4 regions of the Leptolyngbya sp. CALU 1928 genome follow, and region 1 is predicted to be linked to each of the others. Evidence: predicted binding sites of a transcription regulator. Region 1 holds the regulator's gene; each other region holds the start of a gene.
The links. The regulator NtcA, encoded in region 1, controls nitrogen genes in cyanobacteria. The targets are predictions, from matches to a motif close to TTTGTANNNNNNNNTACAAA.
Positions count from the first base shown of each region.

Region 2: a site for NtcA is predicted at 1,918-1,937, ahead of rpoD (RNA polymerase sigma factor RpoD). Genes of this name have one in related genera too.
Region 3: a site for NtcA is predicted at 2,226-2,245, ahead of glnA (type I glutamate--ammonia ligase). Genes of this name have one in related genera too.
Region 4: a site for NtcA is predicted at 1,971-1,990, ahead of AC1S5B_RS26030 (MSMEG_0572/Sll0783 family nitrogen starvation response protein). Genes of this name have one in related genera too.

Region 1 covers NZ_JBXBCE010000019.1:313,548-317,311, forward strand. The annotation lists gene pcrA (DNA helicase PcrA) at 1-689, opposite strand, end outside; gene AC1S5B_RS26780 (hypothetical protein) at 688-813, shown strand; gene fabI (enoyl-ACP reductase FabI) at 810-1,589, opposite strand; gene ntcA (global nitrogen regulator NtcA) at 1,984-2,655, shown strand; gene AC1S5B_RS26795 (DUF3084 domain-containing protein) at 2,810-3,764, shown strand, end outside.
Region 2 covers NZ_JBXBCE010000020.1:126,733-130,496, reverse strand. The annotation lists gene thyX (FAD-dependent thymidylate synthase) at 1-105, shown strand, start outside; gene AC1S5B_RS27680 (polysaccharide deacetylase family protein) at 153-842, shown strand; gene rpoD (RNA polymerase sigma factor RpoD) at 2,029-3,165, shown strand; gene AC1S5B_RS27670 (tetratricopeptide repeat protein) at 3,385-3,764, shown strand, end outside.
Region 3 covers NZ_JBXBCE010000002.1:302,065-305,828, forward strand. The annotation lists gene AC1S5B_RS17210 (class I SAM-dependent methyltransferase) at 1-443, opposite strand, end outside; gene glnA (type I glutamate--ammonia ligase) at 632-2,050, opposite strand; gene apcB (allophycocyanin subunit beta) at 2,509-3,018, shown strand; gene AC1S5B_RS17225 (histidine kinase) at 3,131-3,505, shown strand; gene AC1S5B_RS17230 (hypothetical protein) at 3,624-3,764, shown strand, end outside.
Region 4 covers NZ_JBXBCE010000019.1:158,121-161,884, forward strand. The annotation lists gene AC1S5B_RS26020 (MSMEG_0569 family flavin-dependent oxidoreductase) at 1-81, opposite strand, end outside; gene AC1S5B_RS26025 (LuxR C-terminal-related transcriptional regulator) at 418-1,845, shown strand; gene AC1S5B_RS26030 (MSMEG_0572/Sll0783 family nitrogen starvation response protein) at 2,102-2,584, shown strand; gene AC1S5B_RS26035 (Nit6803 family nitrilase) at 2,635-3,672, shown strand.

The sequences.
Region 1 (3,764 bases):
ATTAGATCATCAAAATCTAGGGCATTATTCGCCGACAGCGTATCTTGATACATGCTGTAGACATTGGCAATCACCCGTCCCCGAAAATTAGACTGATCTTGTTCTAAATCTTGAGGCGAGAGGCTCTTGTTTTTCGCATTACTGATGGCATAACGAACCGATTTTGGATCAAACTTTTTGTCGTCTAAGTTAAGTTTTTGGGTAACAATCTCTTTGACTAAACTTTGAGCATCCGATTCATCAAAGATAGAAAAATTGCGCGTCCATTTGCGCCCATTGCTATCTTGATATTTTTCAATATCAAGCCGTAAGATTCGGGCACAAAGCGCATGAAATGTCCCGATCCAAAGCTCTTTGGTAATGGTTTTATAAACGTGGGATTTCAGCCGAGTTTGCTCACTAGGCGAGAGCGCATCTAAGGGCTTGCCAAAATCGCTGCGAGCTTTTTGATCGGCAAATAGCTTTTCGATCCGCTCTTTCATTTCCCGTGCGGCTTTGTTGGTGAAAGTGACCGCCAAGATATTTTCGGGATCGACTTTATGGTTCAAAACCAGGTTTGCAATCCGGTAGGTGAGCGCTCGCGTTTTGCCAGAACCTGCTCCCGCTACCACTAACAGCGGACCGCAGTAATGTTCTACGGCTTGACGCTGAGAGGAATTAAGGTGGCTGATATCGAGAGTCTGGCTCATGGAGGCTATTTTGTGGAAGGTGCGGTTTCTAGATAAGGGTATCGCATCTTGCCATCCTGTGGAGTCCGGCAGAGGGTTTATTGGGGGCGATCGCCCCGGACTGATGCTAATTTATCTAGCCTAAGCCATGCCCAAGATTTCGTAGCCCGCATCAACATAAAGAATTTGCCCTGTCATGCCGCTGGATAAGTCGCTGCATAAAAAGGCGGCGGTGTTGCCCACTTCTGTTTGGGTGACCGTGCGGCGTAAAGGTGCTACTGCCTCTACGTGATGAATCATATCCAAAATGCCGCCCACCGCAGAGGATGCCAAGGTGCGGATAGGTCCGGCAGAAATGCCATTGACTCGAATATTTTGAGGACCTAGTTCTGCTGCTAAATACCGGACACTCATTTCCAACCCTGCTTTGGCAATTCCCATGACGTTGTAATTGGGGATCACCCGCACGCCGCCTAAATAGGTAAGCGTTACAATGCTGCCGCCTTCCGTCATCAATGGTTTTGCCGCCCCGCAAAGCTTGACCAAGGAATAGGTGCTGATGTCTAGGGCGGTGGCAAAACCAGCGCGAGACGTTTCCACAAAGCCACCGGTCAGGTCGTCTCGGTGGGCAAATGCCAGACAATGAATCAAAATGTCGATTCTTCCCCACTTGTCGCCTACGGTGTCAAAGGCGGATTGAATTTGAGCATCGTCTTGAACGTTGAGTGGCACAAATACGCTGGGATTGAGCGGCTCTACCAACTCAGCGACTTTTTTTTCCATTTTCCCTTTTTCATCGGGCAGATAGGAAATGCCGATGTTTGCTCCGGCTTTGTGAAGCTGTTGGGCAATACCCCAGGCGATTGATCTGTTGTTGGCGATTCCGGTCACAAGGGCATTTTTTCCAGTCAAGTCGAGCATGGTGATCAATACTTTGAGGGCACCTATGAGGATACTGAAATATGAGGTACAAAGATAGCAAGCTAAAATAGTTCAAGGGTTCCAAGTTTAGCTTCGGAAATCAGTTTTAATGGATCTTAGTAATTATTCTTGCAATGAATTTTGTTCAAGTTGCTAGGCTGCGGTTAATATACTGATACTTCCTAGGCTCTTTTATAATGGTAATGAGAGAGCATTAGATTAGTAGCTCCAGCCTTTTTTATGTGAGTTGAGATCGCCCCATTTTGTAACAACGAGTACAAAAAAACCTCTAGGAGTGCGTTTAAGTATTCTAAGTTACAGAGTTAAATGTCAGGCATTCGACACTTTTCATTCAACGAGTTGGCACGTAATAAGGACTCCGAGCAGGGGAATTATGGTTGTGACGCAAGATAGACCACTGGCATCGGTATTTCGTCAGATGGGAAGTGGGGTGTTTCCTCCCGTTGTCGAATCGTTTGAACGGGGTAAGACAATTTTCTTTCCAGGCGATCCCGCTGAACGCGTCTACTTTCTAGTCAAGGGAGCCGTAAAGCTCTCTAGGGTATACGAAGCGGGGGAAGAAATCACAGTTGCATTATTGAGAGAAAATAGTGTGTTTGGGGTTTTGTCGCTGATTACAGGTCATCGGTCTGATCGCTTCTATCATGCCGTGGCATTTACGCCCGTGGAGTTGCTTTCGGTGCCGATTGAGCAGGTCGAGAAGGCGTTGAAAGATAACCCTGATTTATCGATGATTTTGCTACAAGGCTTGTCTTCGCGCATTTTACAGACCGAAATGATGATTGAAACCTTGGCTCATCGGGATATGGGTTCTCGATTGGTTAGCTTTTTATTGATTCTGTGCCGAGATTTTGGCACCCCCACCAAGGAAGGAATTACGATTGATCTGAAGCTGTCTCATCAGGCGATCGCCGAAGCAATTGGCTCTACCCGCGTTACCGTTACCCGGCTTTTAGGCGACTTGAGACAAGATAATATGGTTTCGATTCATAAAAAGAAAATTACTGTTCATAATCCTGTAACGTTAAGTCAGCAGTTTACCTGATGATTTAAGGTTTGAGACGCTTAAAAATAAAAGCCTTGCGCTCACAAATTAGCGCGTAAGTAGAAGTCATCATCAAAGATTCATGGGGTAGGCTATAGATGAGCTTGCCCCTGTTTGCATTGCAAAAGTTGGAGCGTTTTGGTTTGGAGCAGCGATGTCTACGGGGCTGATCCTAATATTTGCAATTTTGGTGATTGGTGGTGTGATTGCCACTGTCGGCGATCGCATTGGCACCAAGGTAGGAAAAGCCCGCCTTAGCCTGTTTAACTTGCGCCCTCGTCGGACGGCGACCTTAATCACCATTTTGACTGGAATTGTCGTTGCCGCCTCTACCTTAGGAATTTTGTTTGCAACGAGTGGTCCACTCCGCACGGGAGTGTTTGAGTTAGGCACGATTCAACGCAAGCTAAGACGGGCACGCGGTGACCTAGACAGTGCGAAAAGCCAGTTAGAAACGGCTCAGTCTCAAAAGAAGCGCACCGAAGCAGAGTTAAACCGGGCAAAAGCCCAAGAAATTGCGGCTCAAAAGCAATTGATGAGTACTCAAAAACAGATTCAGACGATTGGCGGCTCCTTAAAAAGCGCGATCGCCGAACGGAATCGCGCCCTGAGCGATCGTGTTGCAGTCCAACAGACTCTCGAACAAAACCGCAGTCAACTTGCCGCAATCTCTGAGCAAGTACTGCAATTCCGCTCCAATATTAGACAACTGCAAGCTGAGCAGAGTCGAGTTGTGGCAGTGGCGGAAGAGGAAATTAGAGCCAAAAATGCGGTTATCAATGAGCGAGAAGGGCGACTCAAACAGCTAGAAGCCCAGCAAGATTTTTTGGTGCAAGAAATTGGCAAGCTAGAGCGGGAAGCTGAGGGTTTACGCCGGGGCAATGTAGCAATTCAGCGAGGGCAGGTACTCTCTTCTGCGGTCGTTCGGATTCTTGACCCGCGCTCTACTCAAGCCGCGATCGATCAGCTTTTGCGAGAAGCGAATCGATCGGCAACCCAACTGGTGCGACCCGGCACAAAACCCCAGGGACAAATGATTCAAATTACTCAAGCTGAAGTAGATCAACTGATCAAGCAAGTGAGTAGCGGTCAGGATTACGTCGTGCGTA
Region 2 (3,764 bases), on a different contig from region 1:
CAGAAATTGTGCGAAACCATCTTTCCTCATTTTGAAGCGTGGGTGCCCGTGATCGCCCAATGGTATACCGCTAATCGTCTGAAGAAAGCGCGCCTAGCTCCATAGACCGAATTAAAACTTTTGTGATTTAGTGAGCTACTCTGCCTTAACTTATGCAATTTGCCCCGCTCTACCCAGTTATTCATCAAGTTCTTAAGCCGCTCTTTCCTGATTGTCTTTGGGTTGGGGATCGGGCAATCCCCGCGATCGCCCTCACCTTTGACGATGGCCCCCACCCAGACTACACCCCTCAATTGCTTGATGTTTTGGATCGCCATGGAATTGCAGCCAGTTTCTTTCTGCTAGGAATTTGTGTAAATCGTGCCCCGGCGATCGCCCACTCAATTTATCAGCACAACCATTGGTTAGGGCTACATGGCTTTGACCACCGCTCTTTCACCAACCTATCATCGACTGAGCTAAAGCAAACGTTAGAACAAACTCAAGCCGAAATTACCAAAGTCTGCCAGATTCCCTCTACTGCGATTCGGGATGTTCGTCCACCCAACGGTTTTTTCACGCCCAAGATTTTAGATTTGCTACAGAAGTGGAGCTATCGCCCCGTCATGTGGAGTGTTGTCCCCGAAGATTGGGTCAATCCTGGCGTTTCCACAGTGGTCGATCGCATTTTGCAACAGGTCGCCAATGGGTCAATTATTGTGCTGCATGATGGATATACCGGAGGCGTAGATGTTGCGGAGGTAGTGGATCGATTAATTCCGCTTTTACTACAGAAAGGCTATTTCTTTGTCACAATTGATCAACTCTGGCGGCAAGAAAATGTCTTCAAACCAAAGCAATGAGTTAACCATCGCTGTCATTAGGCAATCTATAGTGCCACCTCTAGTTCTCGACGAAAAGAACGTTTTTATCTTCAGATTTTGGTTCGTTGATACTATCCAAAGCGGCATGTATTATCGCAATGAGTTGTTCTGTCAGTTGATGACGGTCGAGTCCCATCAGCGATCGCAGCTTTATCAACTAGGTTGCAAATTTGCTCAAAACGGAGAATTTGTAGTGACCTGTTCCCAAACACATTGTCGGCTTTGGGGAAGTCTTCGAGATGATTTTGTCAAAGAGCTACTCCTTAATCCATCAACACTCGAACTACCAGCAAAATTTTCACCTTGAAAATCGCACCCTATTGTGAATAATCATGAATAAAATTGTTTGTTTTCTTTAATTTCTATAATCAGTTTTATAGCTTCTACTTATATAAACCCGATTTCTTTAAAAACCTAATCGAGCAATCATCCCTCAATTTTAAGATCTTAGTAATTCAATTCACTCAGCGTGAGAAGCTCCTATACAGTTCTGCTAAAGCAGATAGAGCAACGGATCTAGGCTTCTAACCTAGAGATTTTTTAACTTCATTCAAATGGCTGAGAACCTTAAGCCATTTCTAGGAACATTTGATGATTCTCACCAATTCCTTAGAAATAGCGAACTAAATTAATATGGATTCAGATCCTATTTCAGACGATCTGAGTTAATTTAGCAGAAGGAGCTTGCGCTTTTCAATTCTCGTCTACCATTAGAAATAGATCTAAGTTGCAGTCTTGGCTTACTTGGCACAGACACTCACTACCAAATGAGTTACAGCTTGCAGATGGTTTATCTCAAGCCGGACACAGCACTTAGGAATTTCGGAGATAAGATTAGTAAGGCACTCAGCAGGACAATCGATTCATGTTCCACTTTGCTAGTTACGGTTCATGCCTTATTTGAGTGATGACTGTATTCAAAAAGAGAAAAATAGCATTGTGAAAAGACCTGTGATCGAAACATCCTAAAGCATCACCTTTCCACGAATGGCGAGGCGGTTGATTTGAAGTTTGAACTATGAGGTAAGGAGTATACTGTGTATCTAGCTAGACTTTATTCGCTAGCGCTACAAAGTTTTCTCTCTATTTGCAAATCCTTTAGCTGATGTTGGTAAACAACATTAGCGATTTCCATTTGTTAGTTAAGGAGCATGAGGAACACGGCATGACCCAGGTCAATAACGTACTCGAAATCGAGTTGCTAGGTAGCGCTTCTGATAGTTTACCCGACAACGATTTAGTCTTCATCGATGAAGATGATGATGATTCAGATGATGGCGTAGCTGCATCAGATGAGGATGGCAAGCCAGGTAAGGCTAAACCAGGTCGCCGCCGCGCGCAAGCAAAGAAAAAGCACTATACAGAAGACTCTATTCGCCTGTATTTGCAGGAGATTGGGCGTATTCGGTTGTTGCGCGCCGATGAAGAAATTGAGTTGGCACGGAAGATTGCTGATTTGCTTGATTTGGAACGGATACGTGAAAGCTTGTCTCAGCAGTTAGAGCGCTGTCCTCAAAACTCTGAGTGGGCAAATGCCGTAAATATGCCATTAACCGCCTTTCTCCATCGCCTTCATTTGGGGCGGAGGGCAAAAGACAAGATGGTTCAGTCCAACTTGCGATTGGTCGTTTCCATCGCAAAAAAATACATGAATCGCGGGTTGTCTTTTCAAGATTTGATTCAAGAAGGCAGCTTGGGGTTGATTCGGGCGGCTGAAAAGTTTGACCATGAGAAAGGGTATAAGTTTTCAACTTATGCGACTTGGTGGATTCGGCAGGCAATTACGAGAGCGATCGCGGATCAATCTCGCACCATTCGTCTTCCGGTTCACTTATACGAAACTATCTCTCGAATCAAGAAAACGACAAAATTGCTTTCTCAAGAAATGGGTCGTAAGCCCACTGAAGAAGAAATTGCAACTCGGATGGAAATGACCATTGAGAAATTGCGTTTTATTGCCAAGTCTGCCCAACTTCCGATTTCCTTAGAAACCCCCATCGGCAAGGAAGAAGATTCTCGTTTGGGTGATTTCATCGAGTCCGATGGCGAAACCCCAGAAGACCAAGTTGCCAAGAACTTGCTGCGAGAAGACTTGGAAAATGTGTTGGATACTCTTAGCCCTCGTGAACGCGATGTGTTGAGATTGCGCTATGGCTTAGACGATGGACGCATGAAAACGTTGGAAGAAATCGGTCAGATTTTCAACGTGACTCGTGAACGAATTCGCCAAATTGAAGCGAAAGCACTCCGCAAGCTGCGCCATCCTAACCGGAATAGTGTTTTGAAGGAATACATTCGGTAGACACAAGAAAATCAGTTCATTGTTGAAAGCTCAGTGAGTGGTCACTGAGCTTTTTGTATGGTTTGAAAAAATCTGCTGCGTTCGGATTCAGATAACTCGCGTCCATTTCAACGACTTAGTTTAATTGACTCGATATTAATGGTGAATTTAAGCCAACCCCTAGTAGAATAGCGTGCATATTTTTAGTTCTGCTCTGGGCAAACAATGAAGATTGTAAAGATGCAATTGCGTCAAGGAACAGTAATAGCGGTGGTGGGCTGGATAGGAATTGGAAGTGGGTTGTTCACGGCATCCCTGCCAGGGTTGGCTGCATTCGAGACAGTTCAAGTTGCCCAAACTAAACCTGCTCCTAGTGGGGCTTCAGCAGAAGCAGTAGTGAACCAAGGTTTACAGTATATTCAGCAAGGAAAATTGAATGATGCGATCGCGGCATTTCGCCGAGCCGCCCAACTCGATCCCCGGATGGCTGCGGCTCACTACAACTTAGGCTTAGCGCTCCGCCAGCAGGGACAACTACAGCCCGCAGCCAGCGCTTTTTATCAGGCAACTCAGGCAAACCCCCGATTTGCCCTTGCCTATGCAAATTTGGGTGCAGCGTT
Region 3 (3,764 bases), on a different contig from region 1:
ACATCGTATAGATTTGCAGACCAGTCACTTAGGTAGCCATCGGTTTGATGGTGAAAGTTCTGCGTGTAATAGCTGGGATAGATACTGGTATCCACCTCTGGAGAAAAGTCTTGGTAGCGCTTCTGATTTGCCCGTTCCCAAGTGGCAGGCATATCGAACCAGAGAAGCGGGTAGTTGCGAAAGAAATCTTGCCAATCATTTTCCAATAGCAAACTTGCTGGATAGATTCCTTTTTCGGCATCTTGCCAGTCTGTTTCGTTAATTTCGGTCAGGCGCTTTTGGATTTTTAACAAAAGATCTACAGGAACGGGTTGGGCACGCTGTTCGGGCGGAGGCGCAACGAAATTAAGAAATTGAGTACTCAAGGCTTTGTGGGCGAGACCAAAGTAACTTTTCCCTTGATGGAAAGCTTGGTATGCCATTTTTGTGAACGGTTCAGACATAGCTGCAAAGAGAACTGAGAAGTACTGTAAACAAGTGTAACGAATTCTTTTCAACCAGTTATCGCTCTTCAGACAAATATTGAAAATGGGAGTCAGGTTTGGGGGATTGGCTGGCGAGATGCGATTAAAAAAGGGAGCGATCGTGCGATCGCTCCCTTTTCAGGCTTTTGCCCAATGATTAAGCTCGCCTAGCAGTCGTAGTAGAGCATGAACTCATAGGGATGAGGACGGATGCTCATGGGAATTACTTCGCGATCGAGCTTGTAGCTAATCCAGTTTTCAATGAAATCCTCAGTGAACACGCCACTAGCCAGCAAGAACTCGTGATCTCGCTCCAAATTCTTTAGCGCATCCATCAACGAAGCTGGAGTGGAAGGGATTTTTGACAGTTCTTCAGGGCTAAGCTCATAGATATCGACATCCAAGGGGCTACCGGGATCAATCTGATTCTTAATGCCATCCAAACCCGCGCAAACCATGGCGGCAAAAGCCAAATAAGGGTTGCAGGAAGCATCTGGGCAGCGGAATTCCAGCCGTTTTGCTTTGGGGCTGTCGCCAGTTAAAGGAATCCGAATGGAGGCAGAGCGATTGCCTTGGGAATAGGCTAGGTTTACGGGAGCTTCAAACCCAGGTACTAGGCGCTTGTAGGAATTAGTAGTCGGGTTAGTGAATGCCAGAATGGAAGGCGCATGTTTGAGCAAGCCGCCAATGTACCACAGCGCGGTTTGGCTGAGTTGGGCATAGCGATCGCCAAAGAACGTGGGTTGTCCTTCCTTCCAAATCGATTGGTGACAGTGCATCCCCGTTCCATTGTCGCCAAACACAGGCTTTGGCATAAAGGTGGCTGACTTGCCATACTTCTTAGCCACATTCTTGATGCAGTATTTGTAAGTCAGTAGAAAATCGGCTGCCTGCACCAAAGGCGCAAACCGAAATCCCAGTTCACACTGACCTGCCGTCGCCACTTCATGGTGATGCTTTTCGATCGGCACCCCGCAATCCTTCATCTTCAGCAACATTTCAGTTCGCATATCTTGCAGCGTGTCGGTGGGAGCGACTGGAAAATAGCCTTCCTTGTTGCGAACCTTGTAGCCCAAGTTGCCACCGGGTTCTTTCCGACCAGAGTTCCAGGTTGCCTCAATACTATCGACCTTGTAGTAGCCCTCATTTTGAGTTTGGTCGAACTGGACATTATCAAACACAAAAAATTCTGCTTCGGGTCCAAAGTAGACTGTATCGCCTAATCCGGCTGCTTTGACTGCCTCAACTGCTTTGTTGGCAATAGAGCGAGGATCGCGGCTGTAGGGTTGCCCGGTTCTCGGCTCTATGATGCTGCAAATCATGCTCAAGGTTGGCTCTTCCATAAATGGGTCGATCCAAGCCGTGTTTGGATCGGGCACCATCGCCATATCTGAGTCGTTGATGGCTTTCCAGCCTCGAATGCTTGAGCCGTCGAAGGCAACGCCCTCGGTAAAGCTATCGGCATCGATCATGTCTTGATACAGCGTTAAATGCTGCCAAATTCCGGGGGTATCAATAAATTTCAGATCAATCATCTGAATGTTGTCACGCTTGATCCATTCCAGGATTTCCTGCGGGGTTGTCATGAAATACTCCTTAGTTCGTGCGGACTGTTTCCAAAGGCTGGGAAACAGAAAAAGCAGTTAAAATTACACGTCGTAGCTGATACTAACGTAAGGGCTGATCTGATGGGGCTACAGCGTTACTACGCTTGGAACGATCCTAATGCTTGAATGATCCTAAAAAGTGGTTTGCTGTAATTTCGTATCAAAAATTACAAGCGAGTTTATTGAAACAAGTCTACACGATCGCTCACAAAAGCAGGAATTCTAGAGAGCATAAATAGCTGCGATCGCGGTTTTTCTCAACATCTCTTTACACGCCAAAACAGCCAAGAGATAAGGGTTATAGGGGTATCGGCTCATGTTAGACTAACCGTGCTGAGTAGAGCGATCGCGATCTGTAGAGCGTTCATAAACACTTGGTTAGAGATAATCAAAAGCATTTATTTTTGAACTATTGAGAATGCCTGGGGGAAGATTCAATGCGTGATGCAGTTACAAGCCTCATTAAAAACTACGACAACACAGGTCGCTACTTAGACCGGGATGCGATGGATCGGCTCAAGTCCTATTTTGATACGGGGATGCTGCGCGTGCAAGCTGCCGCCGTGATCAACTCTAATGCCGCAGATATTGTCAAACAGTCAGGACTACGATTGTTTGAGGAATTGCCCGAATTGATTCGTCCGGGTGGTAACGCTTACACCACTCGTCGATATGCCGCTTGCCTTAGAGATATGGATTACTACCTGCGCTATGCCAGCTATGCCTTGGTGGCAGGCGACACCGATGTCCTAGACGAGCGCGTGTTAGAAGGGCTGCGGGAAACCTACAACTCTCTATCGGTGCCGATTGGTTCCACGGTATACGGCATTCAGGTGATGAAAGAAATTGTGAAAGAGCAAGTGGCAGCCGCTGGCATTCCGGTGGGTACGATGTTAGACCAGCCCTTCGACTATATGACTCGCGAATTGAGCGAAACTAACATTTAATCGGAAACTTTTCTAAAGTTCGGAAAATTTCCTAAAGTGGGGTATGGGTGCAACGCGGTTTATCCTGCAATCGCCCATGCCCTATTCATATTTAAGCTAAATAACCTGAACGATGCCCCACTCCTGCCACATCATCGTTGAAAACAACGCCGCCATCATCTACGCCAGTCGGGGCGGCGGTCCTGACAAAGTTTTGCCTGTTCTTGAGAAATTTCTAGATACCTTTTGGAAAGAGCGCGATACCTTTGGCGTAGATATTGATACGCCAGAATGTTTGATTGCCCAACTCACGATTCGCTTTGGGTATGCCACCTGTGAAGACGACTTTTCCAACATCCGCGTCGGCGTTCACTATAATCCCACGGCGAATTATTTGTATTGGGTTGGGCTAGATCACACCCTAAAGGTATGGGTTGCGGATGAAGCCTATCGCAAATCTCCAGAGCTTGGGCTGGGAGGTTGTAGCCTATGGACTGGAGAAATTTAGCCTGACCAGCCCTCTCCGGAAATAGTGCTGCTTTCAAGTAAATGTGACTAAAGCGATCGCTCCGAAATTAATCGGGCACTCTAAATTTATTCACATTATTTGAGAGGACACGGCAGCTATGGAAAAGATGCATCGCTGGGCTATGGCAGGAATCGTTTCGGCTGCTTCGTTAGCCGTACCCAATGCAGCGGGGTCGCGTCCAATGCAAGCAGATTATTTCTGTTATCAACAGCAAATGACTGGGCAAATTAGCGATTTA
Region 4 (3,764 bases), 160 kb from region 1:
ACCCTGCTGCTTTAAGCAATAGCTCATCGACAGCCCAGCCTGACCACCTCCTACAATGATGACAGAATAGTGATTGCTCATTTTTAACCAAAAATGTTGATTAGTTCATTCGTCAATGACTCAATTGAAAGGTGCATCTTGCAATCTGCAAGAATTCTCTTTTTCCCTCGACCCTTACTCCTCAATGATCCTTTGACCATAGAATTTGAGAATCCGTATTCCTGTATCTTTTACTACAAAATCTTCAAGTCTAATTTTATAGACAGGCTTTATTGAGGGCAGTAGGAGCAATGCTTATATGAGGAATGGTAGCCTACCTAAATAGATAGGATGATGATAGAAAGAGGTAGCTTGAGATACAAAGTCTATTGCGTAACTAAGCCTCAATAGAAACAGGATAGTTAAGCAATTCATCGAATGCCGAACATGGTTGCCGACTTACTTGATTCAACTCGGTTGCTATTTGATCTTCAGCGCAGCAATGAAATTGCTCAAGGCTTCGCGGGTTGTTTGATGCCAGATGACATTGCTCACTCTGTTACAAACGGATTAGTCGAGAAGTTTGACATTGCCTTTGCTCGAATTTGGCTGGTCGAACCAGAGCAAACGGTTCTGCGATTAGTGGCTTCTTCAGGGTTGTATACCCACATTAATGGCTCTTTTGCGCGGGTGCCGATGGGTGCCTATAAGGTTGGCAAGATTGCCCAAAATCGGGTGTCGTTTTTGAGTAATCATTTAGCAGATGAGGCATGGGTTAAAGATCGAGAGTGGGCGATCGCCAACAATATCCGCGGGTTTGCCGGATATCCATTGACGGTGCGAGATCGCGTAGTCGGTGTATTAGCTACCTTTAGCCACCGCGCCATGGCACCGGAATTTTTGGAAGTGCTGCAAATGCTGTGTACTACGGTGTCTGTCTCGTTAGATGCCGCGTTGCAATACCAACAGCAGTTAAAGATCTCATCGGCTGTGCGCCCTAGCCTAATGGATTTATCCCTTTCTGATCAATTGGCAGCGCTGCTCACTTCAACCCGACTCACCCTCATCGGCACTGAACAGCCCCTGGCGGCTCCCTTGATCTATCTGTTTCTCCAATCTGCCCAGGCTTTGAACCAACTCGGCTGCACTTACTGCCGCTTGCTTTACAGTCCAGAAGCAGTGACCTTGGAAGCGATCGTGCCTATTGTAGATTCAACCTTCGATCACCAGGCAACCCATGCCACTTTAACCAATCTGCGGTTAATGACAACCTACGCAGGCGGCATGGTACACACTCAAATGGGTGCTAATCAAAAAGCGCTTCAGTTGTCCTTGCAGGTGCCTTACCAAACGGATGCTGATAAAAGTGAGATCCTGCAACGGCTGACCATCCACTGTCATCAGCCCCTCTTGCAAGCCGCATTTACTCATCTGGCACTTCTAGCTGGACTCACCCTTAGCGATGTGCCTGATCCTGCGATCGCCTTACTCACCGATGATCTGACCCAGGTTGAATCTGGTCGACGCGTGCTGTGGATTCGGCAAACCAACCAGGTGCCCAAAGGAATTATCGGGTGTGTGGATTTATCAACGACGACCGCCCAATTGTTAGAAGCGGTGGTGGCGATTAATCAGGGACAAACCTGGAATATTGACGCGAGCCAACCTGCCTTTTTACTTTCAGAACGGGAGTTAGACATACTGAAGCTACTGGCTGAGGGATTGCGCGATCGCGATATTGCTGCCCATCTGCACATTAGCGAAAGCACCGTCAAATTTCATATGAATAATGTACTGACAAAGCTAAAGGCAAAAACTCGCTATCAAGCACTTCATCAGGCGATCGTTCAGGGCTGGATTCAGTAATTCACTAGAATTATCATCTGATCACTCTACCAGTCCCTATCGATTTAGATAGGTAACTCAATGAAGTCAGAAAAACTATTTATCTCTTTAGCAATCAACCTATCACTACTGCTAGACTTCGGAACTTAGTATCTAAATACACAAAATCACACTGGTGATGCCTCTTAATCTGCATCGTATTCGCTACATGGTGCAGACCGAACTTTGCACTGCGATCGTACATACCAAAACTTGCGATTCTAATTGAGGAAGACTCATGCCTGAAGTAACAACTCCTGCCCATAAGTCGGGTGATTTTTTTGTAGATTATGAAGAAAAAGTATTTCCTGACGTTAAAGCCGAACCCGGAGAAAAAGCCTTAGTCACCTTTCATACTGTTGCCTTTGAAGGCTCTATTGGATTGGTGAACCAACTTCAAGCATTGCGCCTACAGCGAAAAGGGTTTGAAACGTCCATTTTGCTCTATGGTCCCGGAGTCACACTGGGCATTCAGCGGGGCTTTCCCAAGCTAGGTGACGAAGCGTTTCCGGGTCACCAAAACTTCGCTAATAATCTGACCAAATTCATGGCTGAAGGCGGCAAAATTTATGCCTGCCGTTTTGCCTTACAAGCCCTCTATGGTCATGGCGAACCTGCGCTACTTCCGGGTATTCGCCCCATCAACCCTCTAGATGTGCTGGATTTAGTGTTGATGCATCGGAAAGATGGTGCGTTCATCTTGGATACTTGGACGCTGTAACAGGTTTCAGGTAGTAGGTTTCAGGTTTCCGGGACGAGTGATTTTAGATTATGAACTACTCACGTAACGTTCGTGCTGCGGCGGTGCAAATTAGCCCGGTGTTGTTTAGTCGAGAGGGCACGATGGAAAAGGTGTTGGCAGCGATCGCCAAAGCTGCCACGGAGGGCGTTCAACTGATCGTGTTTCCTGAAACCTTTGTGCCCTACTATCCTTATTTCTCCTTTGTGCAACCGCCGGTACTGATGGGGAAGGAACACATGCGGCTGTATGAGGAAGCGGTGACGGTGCCCAGTGCGGTCACGGATGCAGTCAGTCAAGCTGCGCGATCGCACAGCATGGTGGTTGTTTTGGGGGTGAATGAGCGAGAAGGCGGATCACTTTACAACACCCAACTGATCTTTGATGCCGATGGCACGCTGTTATTAAAACGGCGCAAAATCACCCCCACCTATCACGAGCGCATGGTGTGGGGACAGGGCGATGGCTCCGGGCTAACCGTGTTGGATACCGCCGTCGGCAAAGTGGGGGCGCTTGCCTGCTGGGAGCATTACAATCCCCTGGCGCGATTTGCATTGATGGCGCAGCATGAACAAATCCATTGCGCTCAGTTTCCTGGCTCCATGGTGGGACAAATTTTTGCCGACCAAATGGAGGTGACGATTCGACATCATGCGCTGGAAGCAGGCTGCTTTGTGGTCAACTCCACGGGCTGGCTTGACCCTGAGCAAATCGCCCAAATTACCCCCGATGACAAGCTGCAAAAGGTGTTGAGCGGGGGCTGCCACACTGCCATCATTAGCCCTGAAGGAGTGCATCTCTGTCCACCCATTACCGAGGGTGAAGGCATGGCGATCGCCGATCTCGATTTTTCCCTCATCACCAAACGAAAACGGATGATGGATTCCGTCGGTCACTATGCTCGTCCGGAACTGCTGCAACTGCGAGTAAACGTTGATGCTCAAACAGTAGTGCGGGAACAGGGAATGGGGAATAGGAAACAGGAGGCAGCCAATGGGGCTACAACTGCGGCTTCATTCAGTTCAATGACCCAAAAAGTAGATAATCCTATCCTGATCCCCGATTCCTAGCCCTGCTTTCTAGCACTAACTCAAAATTCAAAACTCAAAACTCAAAACTCAACTGCCCCCTAGCCTCTCTTCTGACACCCGACCCCTAATTA